4 regions of the Paenibacillus sp. FSL R7-0272 genome follow, and region 2 is predicted to be linked to each of the others. Evidence: riboswitches for the same ligand, from Rfam matches in the RefSeq annotation. Region 2 holds a riboswitch; each other region holds the start of a gene.
The links. A riboswitch is a leader RNA that binds a small molecule or an ion and turns the genes downstream of it on or off. The one in region 2 is predicted to bind cyclic di-AMP.
Positions count from the first base shown of each region.

Region 1 (6,200 bases), 2.9 Mb from region 2:
GTAATGTTGTTAACGTTCCTTCTTTTTCTGACGGCGGCTGCACCTGCGGCACTGGCCAGTGGAACGACAGATAACAGCTCAGGCGGTAAAAAACTGGTGCTCGGTACAAGTGCCGATTTTGCACCGTATGAGTTCCACAAAGTCATCAATGGTAAAGACGAAATCGTCGGATTTGATATTGCGATTGCCAAAGAAATTGCGGCGGATCTTGGAGCTGAACTCGTTATCGAGGATATGGGCTTCGACGGACTTTTGCCCGCACTTCAGAGTGGTCGTGTAGACTTGGTCGTCTCCGGCATGACGCCGACAGATGAGCGTAAGAAAAGCATTGATTTTTCAGATACGTATTACAAATCCAAACAAGTGATTATGGTTCGTAATGTCGACAAAGACAAATATCCGGACATGAAATCACTGGAAAATGTCAAGATTGGCGTGCAAAAAGGATCCATTCAAGAAACCATCGGACAGAAGATTCCTGGTGCAAAGCTGACTTCACTGGATAAAATCTCCGACATCGTGCTACAACTGCAAACGAAACGCGTTGACGCAGCTATTGTAGAAGATACCGTAGCCGCTGGTTACCTGGATGACATTATCGGTCTTGCGGCAGCAGTTCCTGACGAAGAACAGGCTGAAGCCGCTGTCGGGATTCGTAAGGGCAATACGGAGTTATTAGCCTCTGTAAACAAAACCTTGGACCGCTTGAAAAGCGAAGATAAGATCAACCAGATGGTTACAGAAGCAAGTCTCCTGATGGCTGACAAAGTCAATAAATCTCAAAACATTTTTCAATTGTTCTGGGAATACAAAGGCTTATATGCAACAGGTATCGGTTACACGCTCCTGTTGTCGGCGCTAGGCGTAATATTCGGGGTCATCATCGGTCTGATTATTTGCCTGTTCCGTCTTCATAATATGGCGATTCTTCGCTGGATTGGTACAACTTATGTAGAGGTGATCCGCGGGACGCCAATGCTGGTACAACTTATGATTATCTATTACGGGGTGTCGCTAACTTTTGGCATTAACTTCTCAGCACTTCAAGCAGGGATTATGACGCTTTCCATTAACAGCGGTGCGTATCTCGCCGAGATTTTCCGTGCCGGTATTCAAGGCGTTGATCGTGGTCAACTGGAAGCAGCCCGTTCATTAGGTATGGGCAGAGGCGCAGCGATGCGTTACATTATTCTGCCACAGGCCTTCAAGGCCGTTTTGCCAGCCATCGGTAACGAGTTCGTAACGATCATTAAAGAATCATCCATTATTTCGGTCATCGGTATGGTGGATATTATGTATCAAGCAAGTGTAGTCAAAAATCTCACATTCCAGGGTCTGAACCCGTTCATTATTGCGGCAGCCATTTACTTTGTGATGACATTTATTCTGTCCAAGCTGCTCGGACGATTGGAAAGGAAGTTGGGTGCAAGTGATAGACGTTAGGCAATTACACAAATCATATGGTAAAAATGATGTCCTGAAAGGCATCGACGTAACGATCGGCAAAGGTGAGGTTGTTGTAGTTATTGGTCCTTCCGGTTCGGGTAAAAGTACATTTCTGCGTTGTCTGAACCTGTTGGAACAGCCATCATCGGGACAGATCGATTTCGAAGGTGTTTCGATAACCGATCCGAAGCATAACATTAATGCTACACGTGAGAAGATGGGCATGGTGTTCCAGCATTTTAATCTGTTCCCTCATAAAACGGTTCAGCAAAATATTACGATTGCTCCAATCAAGGTGAAGAAACAATCCACGGATGAGGCTAACAAAATTGCCGAGGATCTCCTGAAGACAGTCGGTTTGGCGGACAAAAAAGATGTATATCCTAACCAGCTGTCCGGTGGTCAAAAGCAACGGATTGCCATTGCAAGAGCACTCGCGATGCAGCCGCATGTGATGCTGTTTGACGAGCCAACATCGGCCCTTGATCCGGAGATGGTCGGAGAGGTATTGGAAGTCATGAAACGGCTTGCTGAAGGCGGAATGACGATGGTCATTGTAACGCATGAGATGGGTTTTGCGCGTGAGGTGGGAGACCGCATTCTGTTCATGGACGGCGGCGTCATCGTTGAGGAAGGTACCCCGGATGAAGTGTTTGGTGCGCCAAAACATCCGCGTACGCGAGACTTTCTTGCAAAAGTACTTTAATTCATGCCATTCCGTATATAGAATCAAATGAATAACGGCGTTATCGGATCGAAAGATCCGGTGACGCTTTTTTGTTGTTTGCAGAAAAGGTAGAGCTGAAAAAGTAACTTTTCTGTTACCTGTAAAATGAATTAAAACGCCAAATGGAAACATTTACTACAGCTTAAGGTTACAAATTTGTGATATATTCAAGACTGCCGAAACTTCCGAAGCGGAAGTGCGGGGGACGTAACAATGCAGACATAGTTAATGATTTGAGAAATATGCTGCTTGGGGTGAATTAGGAATACATAATGCTTCAGCATGTCACGTACAGCCTATAGGGTGGGTTCCTCCATCCGAATCCGACAACTAACTTCGCAGGCATCATGAGGGAGGAAGACCATGCATAACAAGAAACGTTTAGCCAAAACAGCCATCGCACTACTGACATCCATTCTATTCATTCAAGCCGTTCCGGCTCACGCGGATTCCGTTCATGTGGCCAAAGAAGGGGATACCTTCTTCACCTTATCCAAGCAATACGGCGTTGATATGAACACATTAATTAAAACGAATAAAGACATCTCACCTTATAACATCTATGGTGGTTTGAAAATTACAATCCCAGGTAACGAAAACAAAGTAGAAGCGGCACCAGTTCAAGCGAAGTCGCAGGAAAAAACGGTGACTGCTGCAAGCCTGGACGTGAATACAGATAATAAAGTGGTACAGGCTTGGGGGAAAACATTCGACTATAGCAAAACGCTTAGTGTTAAAGCAACAGCGTATTCCGCAGATGCTTCCGAGAATGGTGGATGGGGCCCCGTTGATTATTTTGGCAACCCGCTCGAACTCGGCACAATCGCAGTGGATCCCAAGGTTATCCCTTTTGGAACCAAGGTATTAGTGACAGGGCATACACACCCTGGATTGCCGAAACAGGCTTTCGTAGCAACGGCTTTGGATGCAGGTAGCGCGATCAAGGGAAATCGTATTGACATCTTTATCCCTGGAAGCAAACAGTTCGTTAGTTCGTTTGGTTTTCAGGATATTGAGTTGTACATTTTAAAATAAGGCTTAAACCCTCTCATTTATGGATGTGAGGTCATAAGTTGAATTGAGCATTAATAAACAGGGTGTTCTTTCTTGCGTAATCATGATAGGCATAATTCATGACGACGTAGAGGGACACCCTGTTCTTTCAATTATTGTTTCTCTTTTGGCAGTTTAAGCATCTCGTCCAATGTAACTAATTCATATCCTCGGTTTCGCAATTCCTCAATAACCTCAGGCAAAGCCTCTACTGTACCTTTCAGGTTCGAACCTGTACCGCCGCCAGCATGTTGTAATACGATGGAACCAGGTTTCACCGCGGTGAGAATATTATGTTTTACCTTTTCCTTGTCTAGTCCCTTCCAATCGAGAGAATCCACATTCCAATTCACGATGCTGTAATGCTGTTTTGCAGCCCATCTCAACTGTTCTTCGTTAATGTCCCCATACGGAGGACGAATCATTTTGGGCGTATACCCCGTCAGGCGGTGAATGATATCGCCGGTATGTAGTATTTGTTTGCGAAAGGCAGTCATTGATAATTTGCTGAATTCAGGATGATTGTAGCTGTGATTGCCAACGATATGTCCTTCTTTCACCATCCGTTTCACCAAGTCCGGGTGTTTCTCCGCACGGCTGCCAACAACAAAAAAAGTAGCACGAACCTTATATTTTTTTAATACATCAAGTACCTGCGGTGTAAATCTTGGATCAGGTACATCATCAAAAGTCAGCGCAACTTGTTTGGTGGAAGGGCCATTGGTTTTGAACGTATCCGCGTATTTTTGACGAAGTTGACCTAGAGTCAACTGTTCTTCTTTAACATCTGACCCAGACGCCGGTGTATCACTGAGGGTTGAAGAAGGTTCCTCAGATGAAGCAGCAGACACAGGCGCAGGGGCTAAAGGAGCTGTATAAACCCCAGAGCATATAATAGTAACGAGTGCGAGCATGACGAGGCGTATTCGCATGTTAACGGCCTCCTTTTTCCAAAATTGCGTTCTCTATGGTATGCCCGTTGCCTGTTTCTTTTATGCGTGTGTGAGAAGTTTCATTGCATCATCAGGTCATGAAAGGCATAATTCCACCATATATAACATATAGAGAAGGATAGGTGGAGAGACGATGAGTACATATGATTTGAAATCCATTCGTTTAGAGGTTTTTGAGGCAGGACAGGACAAGGTATTTCTGGTTACGGGTGGTAAAGCTCATATCGGGGCTGTAGCTACATTCTATGTTGACCATGATCGGGTTAGTGGAACAACGGTACATATCCCGGGACACAAGGAACAAGAGTTATGTGAGCGGCTAGCCCGCAAGGCGGCCCTGCAACTGAAAGTTACGGTAACCGTTATTATGGGCATACATTTTGACAGCATTACACGAGTGCAGATCGACGAGATCGTAATGACTGCAGAGAGACTTGTGGATGAACATTTGAATAAGAAGTCAGAGTAATGTTTTGGTAATCGGTCACCTTATAGGATAAACGACACGTGCCTGGATAAGCATAACCTTCAGAGGTAATCCTCCTTATATTAGAGGTTGTCATCAAGTTTTAATTTTTTTTTGTAAAATTGAAACGAGTTGCAGATTGTAACGTATGTATCTTTATATACAATGCACAATCCACTGGGAGGAATAACCTAATGTCTATTTTTAAAAGATTACGTGACCTGACAATGTCTAACATCAATGCAATTATCGACAAAGCTGAAGATCCAATCAAGATGACGGATCAATATATCCGTGACATGCAAGAGGATCTGGAAGATGCTGAGAAAGCAGTAGCCGCACAAATCGCAATCGAGAAGAAGTTCAAGCAATTGTTCGAGGAACAGGAAGCACTTGTGAAGAAACGTGAAGAGCAGGCTCACACGGCAGCTCGTGCACAGAACATGGACCTTGCTCGTCGCGCTTTGGAAGAGAAGAAAGCAGCGGAAGAGAAAATGGTGGAATACAAAGCCAGCTACGATCAAAACAAAGCGTCCGCAGACAATCTTCGTGGCAAACTCGATGAGATGCGCAAACAATTGACACAGATGAAAAACAAGCGCGAAACGCTGGTTGCTCGTTATAACGCAGCCAAAGCACAAACCGAAATCAACAAAGCGCTGAACGGATTTAGCTCAGATACGGCGAGTGCGGGCTTGAAACGTATGGAAGAGAAAATGATGCAGATGGAAGCTCAGGCTGAAGCAAGCAACGAAATGTCTTCCAAAGGCAAATCACTTGACGAGGAATTTGAGAAACTTGGTAAGGATACGGCTGTTGAGGACGAACTTGCTGCACTTATGAAACAGTACGAAAATAAAAACTAACACCTTGGCGTTCAGCAGGGTTAACCAGCGGAGGGGAACAGCGTTTCTCCTTCGCTTTTAAATGCGGATCATGTTGATAAGTGGAGGCTGTGTAAATGGATTTGAACATTTTGGCGATGCTGGTCTGGACGGTTTCAGGTTCGGTTTTGCTGTTTGTACTGATGTATGTAGATTCACTTTTTACGAAATACAAGGATTTTGCTGAAGTCAAGGCTGGCAATATGGCGGTCACTACCCGGATGGTAATGAAGTTATTTGCGCAAGGTTACGTGCTTGCAACATCCATCTCGACAGCAGGACATCTTGGAGAAGCTTTGCTCGTTTCTGTTGTATCATTTGTAATTTTATTAATTCTGGAAAGTGTTGTTCACTTTATGATTCGCAAATGGGCCACATTGGATCTGGATACGGGAATACAGCAAGGTAAGACAGGGTATGGCTTGTTCTCAGGCGCTTTGCATATTGTAGGCGCATTGATTATTGCAGCGTGCTTGTAAGCCGATAAGATAAGGAACAGGAGTAATTGGCATGAGTGTATGGAAACGTATTAAAGGAATACTAACAAAGCCCGAGCCACCTAAAGTGGAAAAAACGATGCTTCAGCTTGCTCCTGGGGATATCTGTGAAGTGTCTCTGGTCACTTATGAAGTCGTTGGCAGGGTGCAGAATCGGGCTCGTAACGCAGTTGT
Region 1 is NZ_CP150221.1:3,674,932-3,681,131, reverse strand. Features, by position in the region: gene MKY23_RS16235 (ABC transporter substrate-binding protein/permease) at 1-1,443, shown strand, start outside; gene MKY23_RS16230 (amino acid ABC transporter ATP-binding protein) at 1,430-2,152, shown strand; cyclic di-AMP (ydaO/yuaA leader) riboswitch at 2,338-2,534, shown strand; gene MKY23_RS16225 (3D domain-containing protein) at 2,537-3,208, shown strand; gene MKY23_RS16220 (polysaccharide deacetylase family protein) at 3,340-4,158, opposite strand; gene MKY23_RS16215 (hypothetical protein) at 4,313-4,648, shown strand; gene MKY23_RS16210 (PspA/IM30 family protein) at 4,840-5,511, shown strand; gene MKY23_RS16205 (DUF350 domain-containing protein) at 5,607-6,008, shown strand; gene MKY23_RS16200 (DUF4178 domain-containing protein) at 6,040-6,200, shown strand, end outside.
Region 1: linked by a shared signal. The riboswitch ahead of MKY23_RS16225 (3D domain-containing protein) and the one ahead of MKY23_RS00140 (3D domain-containing protein) in region 2 are both predicted to bind cyclic di-AMP.

Region 2 (6,200 bases):
CTTCGTTCGGAACCTGTACTGGTGGGTGCTCACGCACCTTCAGTTTAATTACCGCCGACTCTACATTAGGCTGTGGGATAAATACCGTAGGCGGCACCACACAGACCAGTTCTGGCATACTGTAATACTGCACGGCAATGCTTAGGCTACCATAATCTTTGGAACCTGGTGCAGCCGCCATGCGTTCAGCTACTTCCTTCTGTATCATGACCACAATGCTATCCACTGGCAACTTTTCCTCCAAAAGCTTCATCATGATTGGAGTCGTTACATAATAGGGCAAGTTCGCTACTACACTTACCTTATCAACGGAGGCAAAGTCCGTGGCAAATAGTTCTGCCAAATCCAGCTTGAGTACATCTCCATGGTGAACGCGCACGTTAGGGTAGGGTTCCATCACTTCTCCAAGAATCGGTAACAGGCGTTGGTCAATCTCAACCGCTGTAACAGGACCCGCTATACGCGCAAGACGCTCTGTAAGTGCTCCGATACCCGGACCAATCTCCAGCGCTCCCTTGGACTCGTCCAAATCAGCCGCGCCTACGATTTTGTTCAAAATATTTTGATCGATCAAGAAGTTCTGACCCAGACTTTTTTTGAAAGAGAATCCATGCTTTTGAATAATTTCTTTGGTACGTTTGGGTGTTGCTATTTCAATGGTTTGCTCCATATCCTTCATATGCTCACATTCCTTCACGTTCGATTTGCGCTAATGCAGTGGAGAACTCTTCTCTTGTAATCTGAAATACACTCAGCCGTTTATGGAACTGCTTGCCGTTACAATACCCGATACCAAGCAGATTACCCATCTCCATACGTCGTGCGGCTGCTTGTGGGTGTATAATCAATCCTGCTTCAATGAGGTCCTCCCAATCGATTAGACTAGGTGCGCCCTCATAGGATGTGTGTACGCGAGCAAGTGCATGACGAATTGCTTCCGGTGAAGCATTCTCTACTCCGATATCTCCTTTACGCGTTGCATCCGCTTCTGGTATGAAGGCATGTTTGCAACCAGGAACCTTATTGGCAATAATTTTACGGATACGCTCTCCCGCATGATCCGGATCCGTCAGGATAATGACGCCACGTCTCTCTTGAGCAAGTGCAATTCGCTTCAGAATACGCTGATTAATGGCAGAGCCTCCGGTTTCAATCGTATCCGCTTCGACCGCCCGACGAATCGCTACCGTGTCGTCACGACCCTCCACAACAATCACTTCTTTTATCATGTTCCTTTTCTTCCTTTCTAACGCAAAAAGAAGAGGAATATCCTCTTCTCTGCCAAACGGCGGAGGAGACTGAATTCAGACCCCTCCGCCGCATATTCCGCATGAATCATTCATGCAACTATTTTATAGCATTCCCATTTCAAAGTAAAACGATTTTAGTTCGCTTCCGGCTTAACTGGACCAATCACATAGACCGTTTTGCCTTTTTTACGTCCGAAATTCAGGGCGTGCTTCACACTGTCGTAATAAACGTCAATTTTGTTGCCTTTAATAGCGCCGCCTGTATCTTCCGCACGACGGAAGCCGAGGCCCTCAATGTATACCCACCAGCCGATTGGAATGACCTTGGGATCAACTGCAATGGTGCGCCCCTCCGTTACACGAGTACCGGAAGCTGTTTTTGTACCAATACCCGGCTCTTCAGAAGAGTAGGCTGTCATCGATACATTTTTCAAAACTTTAGAGTATTTAAAAGAATTCCCGGAGACCGTAATCACCTTGCTGCCCGAGGCAGATGTTTTCTTCGAGTTCGTTGTTACAGCTTTTTTGGTCGTTGAAGTTTTGGCAGATACCAATTGAACCTCAGGTTCCTTCACAACCGGCTTAGCCTTCGTACCTACCGCAATCACTTTATCTACACGATTGGTGGCGACCGTTTTACCTACCACTTTTTTGGAGACGAGTTCTCCATCTTGAAATACCTTTTCGATATGTTGCACAATTGTGCCTTCCTTGCCTTTCACTACAACACGGTTATCCCCTTGGAACAAACTTGGGTCTGCCGTTTTCACAACCTTGTAAGCAATCGGTTGTTTCACATCCACTGTATGCTTTGTTACACGCACTACACGAATCTTCATATCCGCTTTAATTGCGGTTCCGAGCGCTGGATACACTTTATCATGATCTTCAACTTGAATACCTGATTGCTGAATTACACCCTGTACCGATGAATCGGTTGTATAAAGAGTCTTGGTGTCTCCGTCTGCCGTGATTTTAACTGGAACGGCCCGCTCAATAACGATTCGGTCTCCGTCGGTAATCGCCCCATTCATGGGCATGGATACCTTGTCGTGAGGGCTGACTGTGATTGACTGCTCCTCCAGCATTTCCTGAAGCATTCCTGTACGAGTCTCTACCACTTGAGCTTTGCCGTCAATAACCAGTGAAACCTGCTTCCCGGCCTGACCGTAAACGACTAACAAGATCATGATTGCAAGCGCAATTGAGAATATCGCGATCAATGCCATTTGACGCAAGTTCTCATGCTTCCACCGCAACGCGAAAGACTTACTGGATGATCGTGACTCATGGGTCTCTTCTGGTTGGAATATGCCCACTTCTCCGTCCTCCTTCATAGCCTCGCCGTCTAAAGTAATGCATGATGTCTTTGACGCGACTATAACAATTTTTCTACAGAACACAGATCAGAGATAATGACCGGTTCTGCACCATGAACCCCTCTTCGCAACATGATGTCATCCTCCTGAATACATACCGTATGATGACAATATTTCTTTTATTCAAAACAAAAAAAGCCAAAGAAAGAGTGTAAGAGACCCTTTCGTGGCTTCCGAATGATTTTGAATATCGGAAATTCATGCACGAGGTTGCCTCTCTTTTTCCGCTTGCGAGGTTAGCTGTCGGGTTCGGGCGAAAGAGAGCCGCCCTATCTTAGGTCACCCGCTCATGGCGGACGCCCTTGAATTCACCCCGAGACCCAAAGAAGAAATCAAATACGGCTTCGCAGAACATTCCGCTGCTTTTGGGTCAGCGAACGATGCGCACCGGCTAGAATCACCGATGTTTAAGCCCTATTGGTTCCCCCGCTCTCCGTTAACGGAGACTCAGCGAGATTGATTCATGAAAGTAATGTTGTCTCATCGGAAAGTGTCCCTTTGTTCATCCCCCGAACATCTGTCCAATTTTCCGCGCAACAATTCACTGAAAAGATGATATCCTGTTTTGATGCATGTTGTAAAGCGCGGATCAAGTACGTTTTTCTAAATATTTGGTTAAAATATTGTAATATTCTGCAATTATTCGAAACAAAGAGCAAATTACCTCTCTCTATCTCCCTTTTTCACCCGATTTACTCGTTTTCTTATTGAATCCCAAATCGTTCCATGGCATTTTTGGTGGTAATTGCAGCAATTTCCTCTACCGAAATGCCTTTAATTTCCGCAGCTGCTTCAGCAACCAGACGTACATGCGCTGTCTCATTTCGTTTTCCACGATAAGGATGAGGTGTAAGATACGGGGAGTCCGTTTCTAAGAAAAATCGATCCATCGGAACCTTGGCGAGCACCTCTTTCGGTTGCTTGGCATTTTTGAAAGTGACCGGTCCTCCGAAGGACAGATGGAACCCTAAATCCAGACACATTTTCGCCGTTTCCCAGCTACCGGAGAAAGAATGCATCACACCTCCAACCTCACCAGCCTTCTCCTCACGTAAAATACGCACAATATCCTCATGAGCATCCCGATTATGGATGACAATAGGCATACTCAATTCACGTGCCAATGCAATTTGTTGTCGTAATACGCGGTGCTGTACCTCCTTAGGGGAAGTGTCCCAATGATAGTCTAGACCGATTTCGCCAATTGCTACCACTTTCTCATGTTTGCACAATGATGCAATCCATTCGAGATCTCCCTCTTGCATCGTAATGGCATCCACCGGGTGCCAGCCTACAGCTGCGTGGATAAAATCATACGTTTCGGTCAGTTTCATTGTCGTTGGAATCGTCTCCCGATTAAAGCCGATATTAATCATGCGAGTAACTCCGGCCTGAACTGCCCGTTTAATCATGTCCTCTCGGTCTTCGTCGAATTGTGGTGCATCCAGATGAGTATGTGTGTCGAATAACATGCTTTCTCGTTCTCCCTTCATGTCGAAAGTCAAATGCCGATGATTTTTTCATGGGAACTCCTCTTATTCTTGTACAGGAATTCTTGCGTTTGAATTTCAAATTTATTTTTTTGCATCATTAAATGATTGGGACAAGCATCAATTTCAGTATTTTCAGTTTTAGCACTCAAGCTACTATATATAGAAGGAAAATAAAAAGTCAAATCAACATCTTGCAAGAAAAGGCGTTAGAAACTGTATAATTACTCACTCGAATTACAAAATTATGTCGATCTACACATCCTCCCCATTAAAGCAGATTACTGTATCATGTAAAATAGCTCTCTTAGAAAGTCTTTTGATATCAAAATGTTTCACCCTGCTGCATCGACTCAAGCTTATAGAAAATAGGGGCGTATATGGGACGGTAATTCATGAAGGATGGCATCCACCTTGTTTTGCGGATAGTACAGATGATGTTTGCCCAGATGAAGTCCACTGATGGAACGAACAATATCAGAAACTTCTGACAGCTCATGCAACTTGTCCTGCCGATCGAGCAGAAGAATTTGCTTATCTGTGGATTGATCTGGACGAAACACATCATACGGATTATCCGTCGGAAAATCAATTTCAAGATCGTACTCGGGATTCAATCCTGCTTGTACAAAAGCTTCCCGAATCTCTTCAATGATGTCCAAGTCGATCTGTTCAAGTTCCACATATTTATATAACCTGCGATCCATAAAACGTTCGCACAACTCACTTAGAACAGAATCGTCCTCCTTACGCCACTGCATAAAGGCTGTTTGAATTAACGATTCATCAAGCTGCAGATATTCATGAACTGAAATTTCTCCTTCAAACAGTTTGGGCAGTGGCTCTACCATGAAACGGAATGGAAAGCCTTGCTTCACAAGTTCTTTTGCCCGCTTAAAGATTTGTCGCAATATAATCTCGGAGCTACGCGTCACAGGATGGAAGTAAATCTGCCAATACATCTGGTATCGTGACATCAGATAGTCTTCCACAGCATGCATACCAGACTCTTTAACTACAATTCGTCCATGAAATGGACGCAGCATGCGCAGAATACGATCCAAGTCGATCGTGCCATAATTTACTCCTGTAAAGTAGGCGTCCCTGAGCAAGTAATCCATTCGGTCTGCATCAAGCGGACTGGTTACCAGGTTCACGACAATCGGTTTATCATACGTCTTCTGGATAACGGAAGCCACTTTTTCATCAAAATCAGGAGCATACCGTCTTAGAATCGCCCCTACTTCGGTATCACCCTTGATAATGCGGCATGTCCAATCCTCATGATTCATGTCAAAAGCCTCTTCAATTGAATGAGAGAATGGTCCATGTCCGAGATCATGAAGTAAGGCGGCGCACAACGTCACCAGCTTTTCTTCCTTGGGCCAGTCCGAATAGTGGCTACGTTCAAACTGAGAGATGATTTTTCGGGTAATTTCGTATACACCTAACGAATGGGAGAACCGACTGTGCTCTGCCCCGTGAAAAGTAAGATAAGATGTCCCTAATTGACGAATGCGGCGTAGCCTCTGAAATTCAGGTGTATTGATCAATTGCCATATAATCGGTTCTTGCACATGAATATAATTATGTACCGGATCTTTAAATACTTTTTCTTCCGTCAGACGATGTTCCATTTCGATTCACTCCTTATAAATTGTTCTCTTGCCATAAAGAATAGCGCGTCCAGCTTCAATTTTCACCAACAATTCGACATATAATGACGAATTTTGTCGAATAAAGCACTTTTGTCGTTTTCCAAATCGACAAAGCTGACATGGATGTTTAAATACGAAAAATTGCTTCCAATCCCTTACCACCAGCAAACTTAAGAAAAACACCCTTTATTTTAAGCTAATTTTAAGGTTGACTGTTTTGGGAATCGTTGGTATGATGGGTATCATAAAACATAAAATAATGTCGAATAATGACAATGATAGTTAGCTGAGAGGAGCACTGATTATAATGATGAAATCAACAGGTATTGTAAGAAAAGTGGATGAACTGGGACGGGTAGTTATTCCAATCGAATTGCGTCGTACACTCGGTATTGGCGAAAAAGATGCTTTGGAAATCTACGT
Region 2 is NZ_CP150221.1:27,802-34,001, reverse strand. Features, by position in the region: gene rsmA (16S rRNA (adenine(1518)-N(6)/adenine(1519)-N(6))-dimethyltransferase RsmA) at 1-670, opposite strand, end outside; gene rnmV (ribonuclease M5) at 684-1,229, opposite strand; gene MKY23_RS00140 (3D domain-containing protein) at 1,385-2,569, opposite strand; cyclic di-AMP (ydaO/yuaA leader) riboswitch at 2,839-3,092, opposite strand; gene MKY23_RS00135 (TatD family hydrolase) at 3,334-4,101, opposite strand; gene MKY23_RS00130 (HD domain-containing protein) at 4,479-5,756, opposite strand; gene MKY23_RS00125 (AbrB/MazE/SpoVT family DNA-binding domain-containing protein) at 6,085-6,200, shown strand, end outside.

Region 3 (6,200 bases), 2.2 Mb from region 2:
TTGATTCATATAGTGATGGAATGTGTCTGTTCTATTCCAAGTGTTAAAATCAATTTTGTTAAAATTCATTAGATGAGCCTCCTAAATTTTATCTAGAACGAATTTAGGAGGCCAAGTTGTCTGCTTTTTTCATCAGAACCCATCCTTAACTAAGATTTACTTTAAATTGTACCATAACTTTATCCATTTAAACGGCTTCAACCTCATATCTCCATCTTCAATTCATATTATTCCGACCACGAAATGTACCCCAACGATCCCTAATGAGCTTACCCGCCCAAAAGAGTGCCATGCATCCGAAAATGGGATAAAGAACGGATAAAAGGGAGCTGAATCCAAATTGGCTAAACGAGTAACATAGCATCATGATGACTAGTGTAATCAACCGGGGATGAACATCGATATGTTGTCTAAGTTGCAAAGTCATGCCGTAGATGTCGGCAACAAACGTTGTAAATATTTCCATAAAAATCAATGAGACATATACAGATTGCACTATCCATCCCAGTTGAAAAGCGATACTTCCCATAGGGATTTCAAACTGTACGATGCCTGGCATCTGGGCCGACATTGCAAAATGGGCTGCCATCAGCATAAAACCTACGCCAATCCCGCCTAGAATTCCGCCCCATTTTAATGTATTGCGATGACGAATCTGATTGCCTACAGGTACAAGTACCGCTTGAGCGAGCGCAAGGTTAAATGCGGTGTAAAGTAATGGGGAAATCCATACCTGAAACGGATTGCTATCTGTTGTCAGTGTGACAAAACGAAAGACACCCGGATGATGTAGCGTACTGAAAATCATAAGCAGGGACAACAGAAGCATCATGGGCACCACAATACTGTTCATTTGCAGAATAGCTTGCATTCCGCGTCCCAGAAGAAGATATGTACCGATCAAAGTGATGATCAAACCAGTTTGGTAGTGCAAACCCAGATGTTCCATAAAGACAGAACCCGCCCCGGCGAGCATGACGCTGTTTACACCGATCAGAACAATAAGAGTAATCCATGTGATCCATTTGCCAGCTTTGTGACCAAACAGATGTTTGTTAAGATCCTCATAGGAACGCGAACGGGTATCATGAGCAATAAGCATCATTTTGGTTCCGAGCCAGACAAAGAGCATGGTGGACAAAGTGATGGTGATTGTGGCCCACTTGCCATATTGGGTAAAAAACTGCAATATTTCCTGTCCTGTGGCAAAGCCGGCCCCGACAACAGTTCCGATGTATGTGAATGCAATCTGTAGCACCCGGAATACCTGTTTCATGTGTTTCCCCTTTCAGGTCCCGGGATTGTTGGACATGCGGGTACCATAGTACAAGTTATGCTTGACCAATGAAAGTCATGACTGCAGGATCGGATAACGGCTCTGAATGTTCAGGTTCTGTGGACTTAGGGTTGATTTCGCTTGAACTTGTAGCCGGATATATGATACTTTATACCTCATAGGATAGGCTTGGGAGGTCAAATCATGGACGTATTAAAACAACGAATTTTACAAGAGGGTGTCGTCATCTCGGATCAGGTATTGAAACTGGATGGTCTTCTGAACCATCAGATTGATCCTGCATTAACGATGGAGATGGGACGGGAGTTTGCTGCTCGTTTTCGCGAGAGTGGAGTTACTCGGGTGATTACGGTGGAATCATCAGGGATTCCGGTTGCTTTTGCCGCAGCACATGAACTGGGGGTACCTTTGGTATTTGCCCGCCGCAAAAAAACGCTTCTGGCCGATCCTGATGCCTACTGCGAACGTGTACCATCCTTTACGAAAGGAATCGTAACGGATATTATGGTGTCTCGCGAATACATTCACGAAAATGACCGCATTTTGTTCATTGATGACATTATTGCAAACGGAGATGCCGCCCGCGGCGTAATTAAAATTATTGAGCGTTCCGGCGCAGAACTTGTGGGATTTGGTGTTGTGGTGGAGAAGTGCTTCCAGGCTGGTGCTCGCACCATCCGTGAACAAGGGATTCCAGTAGAAGCTCTTGTACGCATTCGTTCACTGAATAATGGCACCGTGCAATTCGACGATAATGAAATGTGACTTTTTGAAGGAAATTGGGCCTAATTTTTGAAGTATGACTTTGCATGGCCTTAGATTTCCTTTATAATGGGGTTATGTTAGGGAGAGGAGGCAACACCATGGGGAACCAACCGGCAACAGAACAATTCTTTATTGATAAGCTGGCGGAATCGAAAGTTCATTTTGAACGTGCCCTGGATTGTAAACATACGGAATTCGATGACCTTTATCCCTATATGATTGAACATCCTCAATTTTTCTGGTACAAACGCTATGTTGCCTGGTCAGAATTACTGACGATTGTAGGCTTGTGTGAAGAGTTGTCCTTCTCTTGGAAAGAACAATTTACACCGCACCAAGTAGAGTACCTTGAAGAACGTGTGATGTCCGCCAAAGTGCTTGATTTTTGGTTCGAGAAGAACGACAGCAAAGAGCACGCGCAGCGGTAACTCTCAGTCGGGACATTTTTTTCGAATGACATGACAGTCCAATACAGTCACGTGAGACCTAAATGACTTTTCATTTAGGTCTCTTTTTGTAAAGAAATTTGAGTATAGGAGTTATGACATGATTAGTGATACAGAATTGGATGCCCTGCGTTTGTCAGGGGAGAAGGTAAGAGTAGTGCGGGATGAACTGGAGTCTAATGATGTAACGGGCATCGTGGTAGCCTGGGATGATGAGCAAGTACTTATTCGCAGGCAAAATCGCCGTGTTGTGAAGCTGGATCGGTCTTACCGTTATCAGCTGTTCAGTGAGCCTCGTCAAAGTGTTTTAAGTGAATAAATGACATGAGTGCTTAGCTTAACGGATTCACGTTACCGGAGCTCCTTCTAAGAGAATGTCTGCTACACTAAATGTTTGGAATTACCATCAGGATCAGGCATATTTGCGACGCACGCGAGAGAAGATAGGTACAGTGGAACAATTCGCTGTATTTACAGCCGAAAGGGTGTGTTGCAAGTCATGACATTGATGAATGATAAAGTTCATGCGTATAAGGATCAGATTGGCGCATTAAGCGACGTTCTCCCGGATGTGGTGAAATCATATCATGAGTTTACGGGAGAGTGCTTCCAGCCGGGTGTGCTTGACGCCAAAACCAAGCAGTTAATTGCGCTAGGTATCGGTTTGTTTGCTAATAACGAAGTGTGCACGTTCTATCATGTGGAGGAAGCCCGGTCCAAGGGAGCGACCGATCAGGAGATCATGGAGACGGTAGCTGTTGCTGGTGCAGTGGGCGGCGGACATGCTCTGTCACAGGGAGCAATGAGGGTGCAGAAGGCGCTCCATTAGTGGATGAAGCAAAAGGTCATACCGCTCTTTTATAGAGCGGTATGACCTTTTTTTAAAGTTCATCATTACTTTCTTTACTGTTTGATTTCTTGTTGTACTTGTCTACATCTGCAAATTGCTCCATGATGGAGTATTTTGCACTATACATTATTCTGGATCTTCCTGTGTCATATTCGATGTTTGAGCGATCATTTTCCCAAAGATAAATAAGGGAGTTAGCAAAGGTTTCGATCTTCGGCTCACCATATTTCTGAGTAAGCTCTGCGAGGATTTCATCGGATTCTTGGCTGCTTAACGTGTCAAAATGATAAAATGCCTGTCGCAGTAAGAAGTCATCCAATGGATATGAACTTGCTGCAGTTTTCATTTCTTCTATTCTCTGATCCATAAGCTTGTAAATTTCTTCTTTCCTTGATTCTGTCGTTTCTGGATTTTCCAATTCCTTAAGCAATGTATTACTTTCGTTCATTAGATCCTGGCGGCTTGTATTATCTAAAAGATCAATAAAAACGTATGTAGCGTCAGCTTTTTTACCAAGAACAATTAGATTAGAGTATGTAATGCTTTTTTCATGTTCATAAAAGTTGTCCTCTTCATAAGTAGCGTTCCCATTCTTTTTTTCAGTTGAAATGACCTTGTCGATCTTGGTGCCCCAAGAAAAATCTCGAAAATCGTTTGCATTCCCGTTACTGCAACCTAGGATTGTGAATACTAAAGCAGCAAAACTTAAAACGAACATCATCTTCTTCATTTTTTGTCTGTTCTCCTTTCATGTCCTTAAATATTTTACAGGATTTGAGGGAAGCAATTGAAGACAAAAAATGGATATAAAAAAGAAGCACCTTTGTGGCTGCTTCTTTCTTTAACATGTAGCATTAAAGTTTACCCAACATTTTGTTGTACATAAATTGACCTGTCACCCGTCTTGCGGTTACATAACGATCATTGAAATACGGATTGGACAACTTGGTGATGCTGACACCTTTGCTGCTGGAGGCATGTGCGAATTGACCTCCACCGATGTATACTCCTGTATGTGAGATGCCTCTACCTGTTGTGTTGAAGAAGACCAGATCTCCTGTACGAATGCTTGCTTTGGAGACAGGTGTTCCGGCTTTCGCTTGTTGTTGCGACGTGCGAGGGAGCTCAATGCTATATTTGTTGAAAAGATATCTCATAAACCCGGAACAATCGAAGCCGGCCATGGTTGTGCCGCCCCATTTGTACGGGATGCCTGTCATATTGTTAACCATCGTATTAATTGTGCTTGCCTCTGTGCTTGTTGCCCCGGATGTAAATAGTACAGCAGCCCCAAAAATGGAAATAATCAGTTTTTTCAAAATCAATGTTCTCCCTTCGATGCCTACGGAGTTAGCTAAGGGTTCGGTAGAAGGTTCCCTATATTTCCTATGTATAAGAATAATTCACCCAAAATGGTTCCCCCGTTTTCAATCCTGAAACTCGGCAAATGAATAATTAAGTTTTTGTAACTATTTGAAACTATATTGCATAAATGCGTAATTGTCAAACCTGTTTAAAGGTGTTCATTTAGCCTCAATGTTAGCGGAATTATCGATTTTAGTTATCATTTTGTTGAAATTAGGGAGTTAAAGATTACAAAAAAGTCATTTGTGTTTCATATGAGAGAACTTGGATAATAAACAAGATTGTTATGAGCTAAAAAGGAAACCATTCTGTTTAACAAATTTTTTTGGTTTGTTGCATATATTGACAAAAATATATTTATTGCATATTATAACCATATTAAATACATAATTTGTATTTAAATTGTTTTCATTGGAATATATGTGATATAAGTAATCAAATTTGTAAATGGGGAGAGTGTTGTCGAGTGAAAGCAAAAAAATTAGTAACATTTGTACTGGCGTGTTCTATGGTATTCTCCGTAGCGGGAATGGCTATCCTTCCTGTACCGACCGTATCGGCTGCTGATGCTTCCGGTACAACGGCGAGTATGTCTGATATCTTAAAGAATCAGCGCCCCGATGGAGGCTGGAGAAAAGATTACAGTCAGACGTCAGGTGAATGGGCCAAATCAACGATCGATAACAAAGCTACATACTCAGAAATCAGAAGGCTAGCAAGTGAATTCAAAAAAACAAATGATCCGCGATACTCTGCTGCAGCGGTCAAGGGCATCAACTTTTTGCTTAATATGCAGTACTCCAATGGGGGTTGGCCTCAAGTCTATCAAAGTTCCGGCTATCATAAACATATTACCTATAATGATGATGCGATGATTAATGTGCTGTACATGCTTGATGAAGTCGCAGGACGTAAGGGGAACTTCTCCTTTATCGACAGTTCTCTTGCAAATCGTAGTAAAAATGCAGTTTCCAAAGGAGTCGATGCTATCCTGAATACCCAGGTGGTATCGGGTGGGAAGTTAACGGCTTGGGGACAACAGCATGATTCCAGTTCACTTAGACCTGCGGGAGCCAGAATCTATGAAGTGCCTTCATTAACTGCAGGTGAAAGCGTAAACATTGTGAAGTTTCTGAAAACGAGACCGGCTAATTCAAGAATTACTGCATCTATCAAAGGTGCCGAAGCCTGGTTTAATAAAGTGAAAATTACAGGATATCGGTATGAGAGAGCGAATGGGGATAGCCGAATTATTGCTGATTCCAGTGCATCACCGATTTGGGCACGTTTCTATGAACTCGGTACGGACAAACCGATCTTTGTGGGACGTGATGGCGTTGTGAAATATAAGCTGAGCGATATAGAAAAGGAAAGAAGAGGCGGTTATGCATGGTACGGCAACTGGCCGTCCAAGCTGTAGAAAATGGTTTATTTAACCGAATTTTCTAATAAGTCCACTACTTACGGATATATAAGT
Region 3 is NZ_CP150221.1:2,266,040-2,272,239, forward strand. Features, by position in the region: gene catA (type A chloramphenicol O-acetyltransferase) at 1-69, opposite strand, end outside; gene MKY23_RS10110 (hypothetical protein) at 218-1,276, opposite strand; gene MKY23_RS10115 (xanthine phosphoribosyltransferase) at 1,481-2,062, shown strand; gene MKY23_RS10120 (hypothetical protein) at 2,161-2,490, shown strand; gene MKY23_RS10125 (hypothetical protein) at 2,609-2,827, shown strand; gene MKY23_RS10130 (carboxymuconolactone decarboxylase family protein) at 3,008-3,337, shown strand; gene MKY23_RS10135 (hypothetical protein) at 3,390-4,088, opposite strand; gene MKY23_RS10140 (C40 family peptidase) at 4,213-4,677, opposite strand; cyclic di-AMP (ydaO/yuaA leader) riboswitch at 4,683-4,814, opposite strand; gene pelA (pectate lyase) at 5,190-6,143, shown strand.
Region 3: linked by a shared signal. The riboswitch ahead of MKY23_RS10140 (C40 family peptidase) and the one ahead of MKY23_RS00140 (3D domain-containing protein) in region 2 are both predicted to bind cyclic di-AMP.

Region 4 (6,200 bases), 1.5 Mb from region 2:
ACGCATGCATTCATGGCTGAATGTAAGTAACCGAGAACCGCCTCTTCGACGGGGATATCGAGGTGGTGGTTGATCCAGGCGTGAACGGTGGGGAGGCAACCAACTGAATTGTATTTTACGAAGATTTGTTCAAGCGGGCTAAGGTCGATCCAAGGATGCAAGGCGCGAGACAGTTTGATTAAACGTTTGCCTATGATTGCTGCTTGCTCTCTAAGTTCAGGAGGGGTTCGCTGTACATGTACAAGTTTGTCGATCAGGGCAATTCGCCATGTATCCTTATGATCTGTTGCGGTGTAAATCCCCTTGATAGCCATACCTTCTAGACGAACGAGACTGGGGTGTAACTGGCAACGCATAAATGATTCGAGTTCCTCAGCTGTCCGAATGGTGCCTTCCTTGATGTGGGTGTCCATGCCGAAGAAATGGGTGAATCCTCCCACTTGGACAGAGGGATCAAGCAGTTTCGCATAATCGAGTAGCTTATTCCCACGGTTCACGATCTTTCGCCTCCTGCGCTTTATTGTGTTATATTTAATTACATATGATAATCTTTTCTTAAGTTTAATGTGTAAATCCGAATTATATGATATATATATTCACATAAATATCCGTGTTTTGTCAATGATTTATGAGAAAATAAAAACTTAATTAAATATTATGCAGAATTAGAGTTATATAATATGACATAATAAATTATATCTGTGTCATATATTTATGTCTAAAGTCCCTTTGGCCTTTTGCCGAATCAGATTAATGATATGTAATTTTCGAGGAAATATGACTGAATTTTGCAAGAGGTGTGGAATAGGAAGGGAAGAAGAACTGTTATCAATTTAGAGTAAAGCCGGTTGTAGTAAAATGTCATTCATAAAGTGATTAATAAGGACTTTACATTTGTTTAAGAATCCGGTATAATCAATTCTGTTGCCGATAATTTACGACATGCGGTCGTGGTGGAATGGCAGACACGCTATCTTGAGGGGGTAGTGGGCGTATGCCCGTGGAGGTTCGAGTCCTCTCGACCGCATTATATGAAGATTTACGAGAGAAGCTTTCCGTGATGGAGAGCTTCTTTTTTTGTTTTCATATAGCAAACAAGGGCGAATTATTCAGGATGAGGGCATGTGTTAAAAGAGAGAACGCAAAAAAGCCGCCCAAAAGCTTGAGCAGTGTCTGGCTCTTTGCTTTATAGGTGGCTTGTTTTTGTTTATATGTTTGTTCGAAAGTCTACATTTATTGGTTAATCAGCTTCTGAATATCCTCTTCGATTTTGTCCGGTGTAGTCTGCGGAGCATATCGTTTCACAACTTTACCGTCCTGATCGACAAGGAATTTGGTGAAGTTCCATTTTATTGCTTTGGAGCCGAGCAAGCCTGGTGCTTCTTTAGAAATGTGCTGGAAGAGCGGATGAGCGCTGGAACCATTGACGTCAATTTTCTCAAACATCGGGAAGCTTACACCATAATTCATCTGGCAAAACTCAGCAATATCATCGGAAGAACCCTTCTCCTGCGCGAATTGGTTGCTTGGGAATCCAAGCACTTCAAACGGAGCATCCTGGAATTTATCCTGAAGTTCTTGCAAACCCTTGAATTGAGGGGTGAGACCGCACTGGCTTGCGGTATTCACGATTAACAACACTTTGCCGCGATATTGGGACATCTCAATCTCTTGTCCGCGAAGGGTGTTTACTTTGTAATCATAGACTGACATGGGGAACGCCTCCATCCTGTTATTCTTAATATACTTATTATATTTTAAGCAATTAAATAATGCAAAACTTATTTGGATTTAGCGTTGTTATAACCATTCGCCTGCTGGAATCCAAAATGGATGAGAAATACATGAATCAATTTTTGTGCGGTTGAGAATTAGATAGCTTGGAAGAGAAGGATAGCGTATGACCTCATTGTAAGCGTTATTATAGGTGGTTATTGCCGGAAATCTGGCGATTCGGTGATCTGTATGCACTTTACATGATCATGGCACGGGGTGTATGATTCATAGCGTAATTTGAATTTTAATTAAATTGTACCTGAAAAACGAAACAAACGATAATATCGATCGGTCTTATAATGAAGATTTACGAACGATGTTTTAATCGCTGAGTTTCCATTCATTGTGGATGGAAAACGGGGGAACCAACAGAATGGGCTGTATGACAGCAGCGGACATTCATGGGGTGAATTTTTCGGTGAAAGCCGGAAATAGGGCGACTCTCGCGCCCGAATCCGTCAGCTAACCTCGTAAGCGTTAAAGGGAGAGGCAACAAACCGCACGCTGGTTCATGGCGCTTTCGTCATGGATTATTTAAGAAGCGTTTCGGAGGCCTTGGTCCCCACGCTTCTTTTTTGTTGTCTTTTCACGCCAAGGGAGGAACGAAGAATGGATAAAGAGATGATTTTGGTAACCGCTCCAAATGAAGCAGGACGTAAATTTGTGAAATTGCTGATGTATAAAAAAATGCCATTTGCCGTTCTGACGAACAGTGCTGATGAGGAGCGCAAACTTCGCCGTCTTGGCGTAGAACACGTCATCCGTATGAATACAGCAGCTGCTGAGAAATGGTTTTTGCCGCAAGGCAGTGTAGGCAATGTATTTATTTTTGAGAACAGTCTGAACTTGACATGCCGCTATCTTCAAATTTGTCGCTCCTGGACATCGAAGTCCTTGTGTGTGATCACGGAGCAGAGCCATCCTAAAGGGATTTATCGTGGAATGGGCGCGGATAAAATTGTGTATTCACTGAATGGAGAAGTTGGGTTCCTTCTTAATAGCTGCAATAAACCGGAAGCTGAAGTGAGCAGCTTGTGATTGACATTGATCCAAGGTAAGACGCCTGTTATAATTGCAGGTATAGACTAACGGAATTTGAGGAGACTCATGCTTGTCGTGGGTCTTCTTTTTTTATGGAAACAGTACGGTAGTATAGAAGCGAGGGATAACCTGTAGCTTACGAGGAGGAATCAGCGTGCCGGATATTGCCGGATTGAAGTGGTTGTTTTTTGATGTGGGGGATACGCTGGTGGACGAATGGGAGCCAGTAGATGATATTATTGGGCAGTTCGTTCGGGAAGCGAATGATTATGGCTATCCAGTAAAGATTGAGGCGGTAAGAGAACTGTTTGCTACCTGTTACTGTAATTATGAACAGTGGCCCATGAAAGTGGCCATACGTACATATATTCATGATGAAGATCACCGCATTCAGATTCAGGACAAGCTGAAATTCCATAAAGAATTGGAGCAACCGTTTCCTTCTGCAACCAAGGTGCTTGAACAGCTTTCGCATCACTATCGTATTGGCATCATTGCGAATCAGAGCCCTGGGACTGAAGCAAGGCTGGAGAGTTACGGACTTCGTAAATATGTCCATGTCCTGGCCTGTTCGGCAGAAGAAGGAGTGTCCAAGCCTGATCCGGAGTTGTATGCGGTTGCTCTGAAGCAAGCTGGATGCGCGCCCGAAGAAGCGGTTATGATTGGAGATCGAATTGATAATGATATTATGCCAGCACGTAGTTTAGGCTTACGCACCATTCGTATTTTGCAAGGGTACGGAAGGTTCCAGCCAGAGCTTTCGGATGGCGAGCGTGCAGACTGGACGGTTGAATCGCTGGATGAACTTTTGCCCCTGCTTATACCGGATGTGGATGCAGGCAAATCTATATAATGATCTGCTAGATGAGATCGGATTACAGATTTTTTGTGTCTGGAGTGGCTTAACAACTCAAAGACACCAAAAGGCTGATGTGCCCCCCACTGTGGCACATCAGCCTTTTTTATTACGGAATTATATAAGTTGAATTCCTTTTTACACATAAACGTAGAGGACAGAAAAAAACTGGAAAAGCAAAGCGTTTGCCTGAAAGCTTTCTGAAAGAAAGCTACATCGGAAGCATACGCGCATCACCAGATTTTCCACTTGAGAAAAAGAATCCAAAAAATCTGGGGATAACCGCTACTCTCCAGGTTATTCTGTCATTGGAGTGAAAGTGTAAACATCTTTAGTCTGACTTATATAAGCTTAGAACAGCATGATGGTCTGGATGATTAAATACACATTCAGCACAACGATGATAGCGGCAATAGTCCAAGAGACGATTTTGAGCCACAGTTTGTTTGCAAAAGGCCCCATGCTTTTTTTGTCACTTGTGAACATCACAAGCGGGATGACGGCGAATGGCAATTGCAGGGACAGGATGACCTGACTCAAGATCAGCAACTCTTCAGTGCCGCGCTCACCGGCAATAGCAGTGACGATAACAGCAGGGATGATTGCAATCAGTCGGGTAACCAGTCTACGCAACCACGCCGGGATACGGATGTTCAGGAAGCCTTCCATGACGATCTGTCCTGCGAGCGTGCCTGTAAGGGTTGAGTTCTGACCGGATGCGAGCAAAGCTACGCCGAACAAGACACTGGCGATCGTTGTACCAAGCAGTGGGGTTAGCAGATGATACGCATCTGCAATTTCAGCGACCTGTGTCATACCGGCGCTGTGGAACACTGCCGAAGATACGATCAAGATGGCCGCGTTAATGAACAGAGCTAGCGTCAAAGCAATGGTTGAATCCATCGTGGTGTAGCGGATAGCTTCTCTTTTGCCCTGAGTGGTTTGCTCAATCTGGCGGGTCTGCACAATGGAAGAATGCAGGTACAGATTGTGCGGCATAACGGTAGCTCCGACAATAGCAATCGCGACATACAGCATGGCCGGGTTCTGCAAAATCTCGGTGCTAGGAACGAATCCGTGAAGAACACCGCCCATATCCGGTTTCGCCAAAAATAGGTCGATGCCAAAACATAGAGCAATGGTTGCCATCAGTATGATTACGAGGATTTCCAGCGCACGGAAGCCTTTATTTTGCAGTACCAGAATGAGTAAGACATCCACTGCAGTAATGATAACACCATATAGCACGGGGATATTAAACAGCAACTTAAGGGCAATTGCTGAGCCGATAACCTCAGCTAGATCGGTAGCGGCTATAGCGAGTTCACACAAAATCCATAACATCATGACGACGGGAGCGCTGAAACGTTCACGACATGCTTGGGCTAAATCTCTTCCAGTGACAATGCCTAGTTTACCTGCAAGGGATTGTAGCACCACGGCCATCATATTAGAGATAAGAATGACGGATAATAGCGTATATCCGAATTTTGAACCGCCTGCGATACCGGTAGCCCAGTTACCGGGGTCCATATAACCGACAGCGACAAGATAACCTGGGCCGACAAAGGCGAGGAACTTTTTCCACCACGCCGCATTTTTGGGTACTTTCATGGAACTGTGTGCCTCACCTAGCGAGGGGGTCATCGTAGCTGCAGTAGCAGACGCATATTCGCTGGATGGAGAATTGAACGGATTTTTTTGACTCATACATGGATCACCTGACTTTACAATAAGATGTGGCCGGCTTGTAGCCGGAATAAATTCATTTTTAGAATGTGCTCTAGCACAAATACTGTGGCAAATAAACGGAATGAATACGAGTGCTCATATATCTAAAATTTTATGTTCATGTTTACATTGTACACCCTCAATAATTTTTGTCTAGTGCAACTTTTGTGTAGTCGGACAAAAAATAAGGAGAATCTGAGGTTATATTTTCGAAGAGCCTCTTTGTATCGTACCCATTTCGTTAAAAGATACGACTTTTATCAGGGACGCATGAAATGTAGCCAAATGTAAAAGCTGATAAAGTAAACAATCAGACGTTTCAAATCGAGCCAGAAGTTTAAAATGAATTGTAGGCAGTCAAAACTTTATTAACGAAGGAGAGATTCTGATGGAAGCTTTATATACAGCAACAGCGACAGTAAAAGGTGGACGAACAGGTTCGGTGGCTTCTTCGGACGGTGTACTGCAACATGATCTGAAAATGCCGAAAGAACTTGGCGGTGCCGGTGGAGAAGGCACAAATCCCGAGCAACTTTTTGCAGCTGGATACGGTGCATGTTACGAGAGCGCTCTGGCTAACGTGGCACGCAAAGCAGGTGTGAAATTGGAGAATGTCGTTGTAACCAGCAACGTATCGATCGGCAAAGATCCAACAGATGACGGATTCAAGCTAGCGGTTCGTCTGGATGTGAGTATGCCGGGAGTGGATCACAGCCAGGCTGAGGATCTTGCCCGCAAGGCGCATGACTTCTGTCCTTATTCAAAAGCAACACGCGGCAACATTGACGTTGTACTC
Region 4 is NZ_CP150221.1:1,566,016-1,572,215, forward strand. Features, by position in the region: gene MKY23_RS06735 (urease accessory UreF family protein) at 1-497, opposite strand, end outside; tRNA gene MKY23_RS06740 (tRNA-Leu) at 945-1,027, shown strand; gene MKY23_RS06745 (glutathione peroxidase) at 1,234-1,713, opposite strand; cyclic di-AMP (ydaO/yuaA leader) riboswitch at 2,093-2,268, shown strand; gene MKY23_RS06750 (hypothetical protein) at 2,386-2,814, shown strand; gene MKY23_RS06755 (HAD family hydrolase) at 2,972-3,670, shown strand; gene MKY23_RS06760 (Nramp family divalent metal transporter) at 4,025-5,383, opposite strand; gene MKY23_RS06765 (organic hydroperoxide resistance protein) at 5,793-6,200, shown strand, end outside.
Region 4: linked by a shared signal. The riboswitch ahead of MKY23_RS06750 (hypothetical protein) and the one ahead of MKY23_RS00140 (3D domain-containing protein) in region 2 are both predicted to bind cyclic di-AMP.